DNA from 3 places in the Actinoplanes sp. L3-i22 genome. Region 3 is predicted to be linked to each of the others. Evidence: predicted binding sites of a transcription regulator. Region 3 holds the regulator's gene; each other region holds the start of a gene.

Region 1 (3,275 bases), 1.9 Mb from region 3:
GGGGCCACCGGCCGGAGCCGGGTTCTTCTCCGGCTTGTCGGCCACAACGGCCTCGGTGGTGAGGAACAGCGCGGCGATCGACGCGGCGTTCTGCAGCGCCGAGCGGGTGACCTTGGCCGGGTCGATGATGCCCGCGGCCAGGAGGTCCACGTACTCACCGGTCGCGGCGTTCAGGCCGTGACCCGCGGGGAGGTTGCGCACCTTCTCCACGACGACGCCACCCTCGAGGCCGGCGTTCACGGCGATCTGACGCAGCGGGGCGTCCAGCGCGACCTTCACGATGTTCGCACCGGTCGCCTCGTCGCCGACCAGGTCCAGCTTGTCGAACGCGGTCTTGCCGGCCTGAACCAGCGCGACGCCACCACCGGGGACGATGCCCTCCTCGACGGCCGCCTTCGCGTTGCGAACGGCGTCCTCGATGCGGTGCTTGCGCTCCTTGAGCTCGACCTCGGTGGCCGCGCCAACCTTGATCACCGCAACGCCACCGGCCAGCTTGGCCAGGCGCTCCTGCAGCTTCTCACGGTCGTAGTCGGAGTCCGAGCGCTCGATCTCGGCGCGGATCTGGTTGACCCGGCCCTGGATCTGCTCGCCGTTGCCGGCGCCGTCCACGACGGTGGTCTCGTCCTTGGTGATGACGATCTTGCGGGCCGAACCCAGCAGGGACAGGTCAGCGGCGTCCAGCTTGAGGCCGACCTCCTCGCTGATGACCGCGCCACCGGTGAGGATCGCGATGTCCTCCAGCATGGCCTTGCGGCGGTCACCGAAGCCCGGGGCCTTGACGGCGACGGACTTGAAGGTGCCACGGACCTTGTTCACGACCAGGGTCGCCAGGGCTTCGCCCTCGACGTCCTCGGCGATGATGACCAGCGGCTTGCCGGACTGCATGACCTTCTCCAGGACCGGGAGCAGGTCCTTGACCGCGGAGATCTTGCTGTTCGCGATGAGGATGTACGGGTCGTCGAAGACGGCCTCCATCCGCTCCGCGTCGGTCATGAAGTAGGCCGAGATGTAGCCCTTGTCGAAGCGCATACCCTCGGTGAGCTCGAGCTCGAGGCCGAAGGTGTTGCTCTCCTCGACGGTGATGACGCCTTCCTTGCCGACCTTGTCCATCGCCTCGGCGATGATCTCGCCGACCGTGGTGTCACCGGCGGAGATGGAGGCGGTGGAGGCGATCTGCTCCTTGGTCTCCACGTCCTTCGCCAGCTGCGACAGCGCCTCGGAGACGCTCGCGACAGCAGCCTCGATGCCCCGCTTCAGGCCGAGCGGGTTCGCACCGGCGGCCACGTTGCGCAGGCCCTCGCGGACCAGCGCCTGGGCCAGCACGGTCGCCGTCGTCGTGCCGTCACCGGCGACGTCGTCGGTCTTCTTGGCGACCTCCTTGACCAGCTCGGCGCCGATCTTCTCGAAGGTGCCCTCGAGCTCGATCTCCTTGGCGATGGATACACCATCGTTGGTGATCGTGGGAGCGCCCCACTTCTTCTCGAGAACGACGTTGCGACCCTTCGGGCCGAGCGTCACCTTGACCGCGTCGGCGAGCTGGTTCATGCCGCTCTCGAGGCCGCGGCGAGCTTCCTCGTCGAATGCAATGATCTTGGCCATACGGCGTTGTCCTCCCGGACATCCGCGGCGCCGGGCCTGCTCGGCCCCGCCCGCACATTGAGGAAGTCTGTGGACGTCACCACCTGGCGATGTGACGTCCTCAGGCCGAGCCGGATAGCCCGCGACGACCGGTTTCGTGCCCCGGCACCGATGGCGGCGCCGTGACCGGAACCCCACCGTCCCGACCTGCTTGGCACTCACAGGTCGCGAGTGCCAATCACTTGTTTAGCACTCCGGGGTACCGAGTGCAAGAAACCCCATCTTCCCGCGAATCGCCGGGCCCGGCCCGCGAACCGGTTAAAGATCTTCAGCCCCTGGTCAGGGCGATCCTTAAGCTCTGCGCGAAGTCCCACGCCGCGCGATCCGTTCGCGGACACCCCGGTCCCGTTTAGGGCAAGAAGGTTGCCCGCGCCCGCCGCTGGGAGTAGTCAGGACGACATGGAGAGTTGGACCGTACGCCGGGTCACCGCGCACGACGCCGGGCGGATGCGCGCCCTTCGCCTGGAGATGCTGGCCGACAGTCCGCTCGCCTTCCTGGAGACGCTCGCCCAGGCCGCCGCCCGCTCGCACGAGGGCTACCGGCAGCGCCTCGACATGGCGGCCGCGGGGCCGGAGCTCGCCCAGTTCGTCGCCGATCCGGGTGACGGCCCCCTGGTCGGGCACGCCGGCGGCACCTCGATCCCGGACGAGCCGCTGGTCACCGTGGTGTTCTCGGTCTATCTGACGCCCACCCACCGGGGCGGCAAGGTGCTGGCCGGCCTGGTGGAGGCGGTCGCCGACTGGTCCACCGCGGCCGGGCGGCACGAGCTGATGCTGGAGGTCGTGGTCGGCAACGGGCGGGCCGTCCGGGCGTACGAGAAGCTCGGTTTCCAGGACACCGGCGTGCGCCAGCCGCACCCCACCGTGCCGGTCCTCACCCAGCTCCAGATGCGCCGGCGGATCTGATGCCGGCCCGGCGCCGCCACCTCGCGCGGACGGTCCTGACCGCCGCGAACGGGACCACCGGCGCCGGGTTGCTGCTCGCGCTCGTCACCCGGACGAGGGTCCGCCGGGGGCGCGACGGGGTGCTGATCGCCGAGGGCTGGCGGCTGCCGATGCCACCGGCGTCCTGCTTCACGGTCGGTTCGGTGATCATCACGCGGCGCAGCGCCGAGTGGCTGCTGGCCGAGGAGCGGGCCGCGCTGTTCGCCCACGAGAGCCGGCACGCCGGGCAGTACGCGGTGCTCGGCCCGCTCTTCTGGCCGGCCTACTGGGTCGCTTGTGGCTGGTCGCACGTGGCGACCGGCTCGTGGGGCGCGCGCAACTGGTTCGAACGCCACGCCGGCCTGGCCGACGGCGGATACCCGGAGGATCTCCCGCTGCGCCCGTGGATCCACCGGATCCGGCGCAAGCGATAGGAATTTGGTCGGGAGGACGGAACGCACAGCGCCTCCGGCACGTGGCCATTGGGTCAGCGCTGGGGTCGTTGGGTCCCTCGAGATTGTCGCCAAGCTCAGGTGAGGGGCCTCTTACGGCGTCGCGTCCTCCCGCGACAAGCATCTTCCCGATCCCGAGATCGGCGCGCAAGTCCTCGGAGGAAGGAATATTCAACAACCGGCAGATAGCCGATTACCGACAGTTATCCCAGCAGGCCGGCCTCGCGAGCGGCCCGCAGCGACGGCTTGATCCGGTGGGTC
Region 2 (3,275 bases), 680 kb from region 3:
CGGTACTCCGGGAGTGATCTCCACCTCACCCCGATTCGGACACGTTGCGACGTGCCGGTTACGTTCCGGCTCAGGAATGCGCCGTCAACAGCACGGTCGGCGCGCCGTCGACCCTGGTCAGAACCAATCCCGCGGCAAGCGGTCCGCTCAGCTTCAGGTCCTTGCGCAATTGATCCGGTACGAGCGCGGACCCGCGCTTGCGGATCTCCAGCGTCCCCACCCCGCGGTCGCGGAGCAGCGCCCGCAGCCGCTTCAGCGAGAACGGCAGCACGTCGGTCACCGCCAGCCGCCGGGCGAACGGGGTGTCCACCGGATCGTCGGTGTAGACGTACGCGATCTCCGGGTCGCCCAGCCGCCCGCCGATCGCCGCCGCGAACTCGGCGACCAGGTGCGACCGGACCACGGCCGGGTCCGGGTCGTAGAACCAGGCGCCGACCGGCCCGACCGGGGCCCGTTGCAGACCCGAACCGGTGAGTTCGCCGACCCCGACCAGGGTCGCCCGGCGGGGCGCCGACGCCAGCGGGCCGCACCAGAAGGCCGCCTCGACCAGGTCCCCGCCGACGCTCACCCACTCCCCCTCGGCGCCCGGTGGCAACAGCCCGTGGTCGATGCCCGGGGCCAGCTTGAGGACCGTGCGCGGGACCCGCTCGGCCAGGCCGGCGACGAAGTCCCAGGGCGGCGAGTACGACTTCGGGTCGAACACCCGGCCCCGCCCGGCCTGTCGCCGCGCCGGGTCGGCGAACACCGCGTCGAACCGCTCCACGTCGACCGTGGTCGCGTCCGCGCAGGTCACCGTGATCCGGTCGGCCAGCCCCGCGGCCTGGGCGTTCGCGGCGGCGAGCGCGGCAGTGCCGGGGTCGGCCTCCACCGCGTACACCGAGATCCCCAGGCGGGCCGCGGCCAGCGCGTCGGAGCCCAGCCCGCAGCCCAGATCGGCGAGGGTCGCGGCGCCGGAGGCGGCGAGCCGGGCGGCCCGGCGCTCCGCGACCACCGCGCGGGTGGCCTGTTCCAGGCCGGGCCGGGTGAAGAACATTCGGGTGGCGTCCGGGCCGAACTTCACCGCCGCCCGGCGGCGCAAACTAGCCTGGGTGAGAGCGGCAGCGGCCAGCTCCGCGCCGAAGCCCCGGGCCCGAAGGGCCGAGGCCGCGGCGAGCGGCTCGCCGTCGCCGACCTCAGCCGCCGCGGCCAGGGCATCCGCCCCTTCCGGGGTCTGCAGCAGAGCAAGGAGTTCAGGGGTCACACCAGGCATTCTCCCCGGCGTGACAGGCTGGCACTCTGGTTGACGGAGTGCTAGTTCCGGCATAATCTCCGATTAGCACTCTCAACATGAGGGTGCCAGCGCCCGGGCCCGTCCCGGACGCTAGGCACCAGGCGGACCGGCACCCGCGACGACGGCCCCGCCCGGTGGCATGAGGCATTGACCGGTCTGATTCCAGGCCGGCGAAACCTGTACCCAGGAGGGTATGCCCGTGACTACCGCGACCAAGGTTGCGATCAAGCCGCTCGAGGACCGCATCGTGGTCCAGGCGAACGAGGCTGAGACCACGACCGCTTCCGGCATCGTGATCCCCGACACCGCCAAGGAGAAGCCGCAGGAGGGCACCGTCCTCGCTGTCGGCCCCGGCCGGATCGACGACAAGGGCAACCGCGTCCCGCTCGACGTCAATGTCGGCGACGTGGTCCTCTACTCGAAGTACGGCGGCACCGAGGTCAAGTACGCCGGTGAGGAGTACCTGGTGCTCTCCGCCCGCGACGTCCTCGCGGTCATCGAGAAGTAAGACCTAACCGACTGTGCAGACGCCCTGTTCCGGCAACTTCGGGGCAGGGCGTCGGCGCGTGAAGGGACCTATACATGGCGAAGATTCTCAGCTTCTCTGACGACGCCCGGCACCTGCTGGAGCACGGCGTCAACACGCTCGCCGACACGGTCAAGGTCACTCTCGGCCCGCGCGGCCGCAACGTCGTCCTGGACAAGAAGTTCGGCGCGCCGACGATCACCAACGATGGCGTGACCATCGCCAAGGAGATCGAGCTCTCCGACCCGTACGAGAACCTCGGCGCCCAGCTCGTCAAGGAGGTGGCGACGAAGACCAACGACGTCGCCGGCGACGGGACGACCACGGCGACCGTTCTCGCCCAGGCGCTGGTCCGCGAGGGCCTGCGCAACGTGACCGCGGGTGCCAACCCGATCGGTCTCAAGCGCGGCATGGACCAGGCCGCCGAGGCCGTCTCCAAGGCGCTGCTGGCGAAGGCCGTCGGGGTCGACGACCACAAGGCGATCGCCAACGTGGCCGCCATCTCGGCGCAGGACACCACGATCGGCGAGCTGATCGCCGAGGCGATGGACCGGGTCGGCCGCGACGGTGTGCTCACCGTCGAGGAGGGCTCGGCGATGGCGACCGAGCTCGAGGTCACCGAGGGTCTGCAGTTCGACAAGGGCTTCATCTCGCCGAACTTCGTGACCGACGCCGAGTCGCAGGAGGCGGTGCTCGAGGACGCCCACATCCTCATCACCACCCAGAAGATCTCCAGCATCGAGGAGCTGCTCCCGCTGCTGGAGAAGGTGCTGCAGACCGGCAAGCCGCTGCTCATCGTGGCCGAGGACGTGGAGGGCCAGGCGCTCTCCACCCTGGTGGTCAACTCGCTGCGCAAGACCATCAAGGTCGCCGCGGTGAAGGCGCCCGGCTTCGGGGACCGCCGCAAGGCGATCCTGCAGGACCTGGCGATCGCGACCGGTGGCGAGCTGATCGCCCCCGAGCTCGGTTACAAGCTCGACCAGGTCGGCCTTGAGCAGCTGGGCAGCGCCCGGCGGATCGTGGTCGACAAGGAGAACACCACCATCGTCGACGGCGGCGGTAACTCCGTCGAGGTCGCCGACCGGGTCTCGCAGATCCGCAAGGAGATCGAGGCGTCGGACTCCGACTGGGACCGCGAGAAGCTCTCGGAGCGGCTGGCCAAGCTCTCCGGCGGCATCGCGGTGATCAAGGTCGGCGCCGCGACCGAGGTCGAGATGAAGGAGCGCAAGCACCGCATCGAGGACGCCATCGCGGCGACCAAGGCGGCTGTCGAGGAAGGCACCGTCCCCGGTGGCGGCGCCGCGCTCGCGCAGGTCGCCAAGGAGCTCGACGGTGGCCTCGGCCTGACCGGCGAGGAGGCGGTCGGTGTCTCGATCGTCCGCAAGGCGCTGGTCGAGCCGCTGCGCTGGATCGCTCAGAACGCCGGCCACGACGGCTACGTCGTGGTCAACAAGGTGGCCGAGCTGGGTTGGGGCCACG
Region 3 (3,275 bases):
TCCGCTCCTGGTCGGCGGTGAGCTTGGTCGGTGTCTTGACGTCGAGGTGCACGAAGAGCTCGCCCCGGCCCTGGCCCCGCAGATGCGGCACGCCCTTGCCGCGGATGCGAAGGGTGCTGGCCGGCTGCGTGCCCGGTTTGACCTCGATGTTCTCTTCGCCGTCGAGGGTTTTGATGGTCATCCGGGTGCCGAGCGCGGCGGCCGTCATCGGCAGCGTGACGCGGCAGTGGAGATCGTCGCCCTTGCGGGAGTAGACGTCGTGCGGGCGCTCGTGAATTTCCACGTAGAGGTCGCCGGCGGTGCCGCCGCCCGGGCCGACCTCGCCCTGCTGGGCCAGGCGGATGCGCATGCCGTCCTCGACGCCGGCCGGGATCTTGACCGTGAGCGAGCGGCGGGTGCGGATCCGGCCGTCGCCGGCGCAGGTCGGGCACGGGCTCGGGATGATCGTGCCGTGGCCCTGGCAGTTCTGGCAGGGGCGGGACGAGACGACCTGGCCGAGGAAGGTGCGCTGCACCGACTGGACCTCGCCGCGGCCGCCGCAGACCTCGCAGGTGGCCAGGTGGGTGCCGGGCGCGGTGCCGGCGCCGGAGCACTGGGTGCAGAGCACCGCGGTGTCGACGGTGATCGGCGCCTCGACGCCGAACGCGGTCTCCACCAGGTCGAGCTCGAGGCGCAGGATCGCGTCGGCGCCGGGCCGGGTGCGCGGGCGCGGGCCACGGCTGCCACCGCCGGCCGCGGTGCCGAAGAACGCGTCCATGATGTCCTGGAAACCGACGAACGGGCCGGCCCCGCCGGCGCCGCCGCCGGGCATGCCGCCGCCGGGCGCGAGCGGGTCACCGCCGAGGTCGACGACCTGCCGCTTCTGGTCGTCGGACAGGACCTCGTACGCCGCGTTGATGTCCTTGAACTTCTCGTGTGCCTCCGGATCGGGGTTGACGTCCGGATGGTACTGCCGAGCCAGCTTGCGGTAGGCGCGCTTGATCTCGTCGTCGGTGGCTTCCCGGCTCACGCCGAGAATTCCGTAGTAGTCCTTGGCCACGGGGTTTGGAGTCCTCAATGTCTGCGCGGATCCGTCAATTCTGTGCCAACAGGTCGCCAACGTAGCGTGCCACTGCACGAACAGTAGCGATGGTGCCGGGGTAGTCCATCCGGGTCGGCCCCAGCACGCCGAGCCCACCAACGATCGTGGCCCCCGGTCCGTAACCGGTGCTGACCACGGAGGCCGACCGGAGGTTGTCGATCTCGTTCTCGTCGCCGATCCGGACCCGGGTGGTGCTGGGTTCGAGGTCACCGATCAGCTTGAGCAAGATGACCTCCTCCTCCAACGCTTCGAGGACGGGGCGCAGCGTGCCCTGAAAGTCCAGCACACCGCCGCGAGTCAGGTTGGCCGTCCCGGCGAGTGCGAGGCGCTCCTCACTCCGTTCGACCAGAGTCTCCAGCAGCACGGTGGCCAGACAGACCATGTCGCCGCGGCGCTCCGGGGTGCACTCCTCGACCAGGGTCTGCACCAGGGGCGGGGTGTCGGCGAGGCGCTGACCAGCAAGTTTCTCGTTGACGCGGCGTCGCAGATCCCACACGGCGCCCTCCGGCACCGGGGCCGGCATCTCGACCAGGCGCTGCTCGACGCGGCCGGTGTCGGTGATCATGACGAGCATCAGCCGGGTGGTGGAGATCGGCACGAGCTCCAGATGGCGCACCGAGGAGCGGGACAGGCTCGGATACTGCACGACCGCGACCTGCCGGGTCAGCGTGGCGAGCAGCCGGACCGTGCGATGCACCACATCGTCGAGGTCGACGACGCCGATCATGAAGCGCTCGATCGCCCGGCGCTCGGCCGGGCTGAGCGGCTTGACCCTGGTCAGCCGGTCGACGAAGAGCCGATAGCCGGCGTCGGTGGGCACCCGGCCGGCACTGGTGTGCGGCTGCCGGATGTAGCCCTCCTCCTCCAGCACGGCCATGTCGTTGCGCACCGTGGCCGAGGAGACACCCAGCTGATGCCGCTCGACCAGCGCTTTACTGCCGACCGGCTCGCGGGTCTTCACATAGTCCTCGACGATCGCCCGCAGGACTTCGAGCTTGCGGTCATCAAGACTCATATGACCCCTCCCTCTGGCACTCGCGCGGACAGAGTGCCAGTCTACGTCGCCGCTGGCTGCAGCGCGATGATCGAAAGGACCGACCGTCGACGGTTCTTTCCGGCAACGGGTCCGCCGGGAAAGCCATGGCGGAATCGAAACAGTACGACACCGGGTCCGCCCCGTCAGGGCGCGACGTCGCGGATGACCGCGTCGGCCAGCAGTCGTCCGCGCAGTGTGAGCACGAGCCGCCCGGCGTCGTAGGCACCCTGCTCCAGCAGGCCGTCGGCCAGCGCCTGGGCGGCCGCCGGGCCGTCGACACGGTCCAGGGCGATGCCCTCGCGCAGCCGGACGCGGAGCATCACGTCCTCGACGTGCCGGTCCCCCGCGGTCAGGAGCTCTCGGCCGTGACCTGGAGAAACACCATCATTCAAGCGATTTGCGTACGCCGTTGGATGCTTCACGTTCCACCAGCGCACCCCGCCCACGTGGCTGTGCGCGCCGGGACCGAGCCCCCACCAGTCGGCGCCGGTCCAGTACCGCAGGTTGTGCCGGCACTCCCCGCCGGGCCTGGCCCAGTTGGAGACCTCGTACCAGTGAAAACCGGCTTTTGTCAGTTTTTCCTCTGCGGCCAGATAACGGTCGGCGGCCACGTCGTCGGAGGGGAACGGCAGCTCGCCGCGGCGCATCCGGACCGCCATCCGGGTGCCGTCCTCGACGATCAGGGCGTAGGCGCTGACGTGGTCCACCCCGGCGTCGATCACGGTCTGCAGGGAACGCTCGAAGTCCTCCGGGGTCTCCCCCGGGGTGCCGTAGATCAGGTCCAGGTTCACGTGCTCGAACCCGGCGTCGCGGGCCTCGAGCGCGGCTTCCGGCGCGCGGCCGGCGGTGTGCTTGCGGTCGAGGAGGCGCAGCACGTGCTCGGACGAGGACTGCATCCCGAGCGAGATCCGGGTGAAGCCGGCGGCCTTCAGGTCCTTCAAATACGACAAGTCCACTGATTCGGGATTTGCCTCCGTGGTCACCTCGGCGTCGGCGGCCAGCCCCCACCGCTGATCGATCCCCTCGAGGATCTTCCCGAGATCACGGGCGCTGAGCAGGGTGGGTGTGCCACCGCCGACGAACACGGTGTCCACCCGGGGCGGCGTGACCACCTTGGCCGCCAGGTCCAGCTCCCGCAGCACGGTGCCGGCGTACTCG

What was found. The regulator HrcA, encoded in region 3, represses chaperone genes, less so after heat shock. The targets are predictions, from matches to a motif close to GGTTNGCACNCTCNNNNNGAGNGTGCNAACC.
Region 1: a site for HrcA is predicted at 1,788-1,818, ahead of groL (chaperonin GroEL). Genes of this name have one in related genera too.
Region 2: a site for HrcA is predicted at 1,311-1,341, ahead of groES (co-chaperone GroES). Genes of this name have one in related genera too.

Annotation. Positions count from the first base shown of each region.
Region 1 covers NZ_AP024745.1:11,518,311-11,521,585, forward strand. The annotation lists gene groL (chaperonin GroEL) at 1-1,599, opposite strand, end outside; gene L3i22_RS51145 (GNAT family N-acetyltransferase) at 2,038-2,544, shown strand; gene L3i22_RS51150 (hypothetical protein) at 2,544-2,996, shown strand; gene thrC (threonine synthase) at 3,218-3,275, opposite strand, start outside.
Region 2 covers NZ_AP024745.1:741,712-744,986, reverse strand. The annotation lists gene L3i22_RS03545 (methyltransferase domain-containing protein) at 71-1,249, opposite strand; gene groES (co-chaperone GroES) at 1,464-1,778, shown strand; gene groL (chaperonin GroEL) at 1,853-3,275, shown strand, end outside.
Region 3 covers NZ_AP024745.1:1,424,196-1,427,470, reverse strand. The annotation lists gene dnaJ (molecular chaperone DnaJ) at 1-1,039, opposite strand, end outside; gene hrcA (heat-inducible transcriptional repressor HrcA) at 1,074-2,096, opposite strand; gene hemW (radical SAM family heme chaperone HemW) at 2,261-3,275, opposite strand, start outside.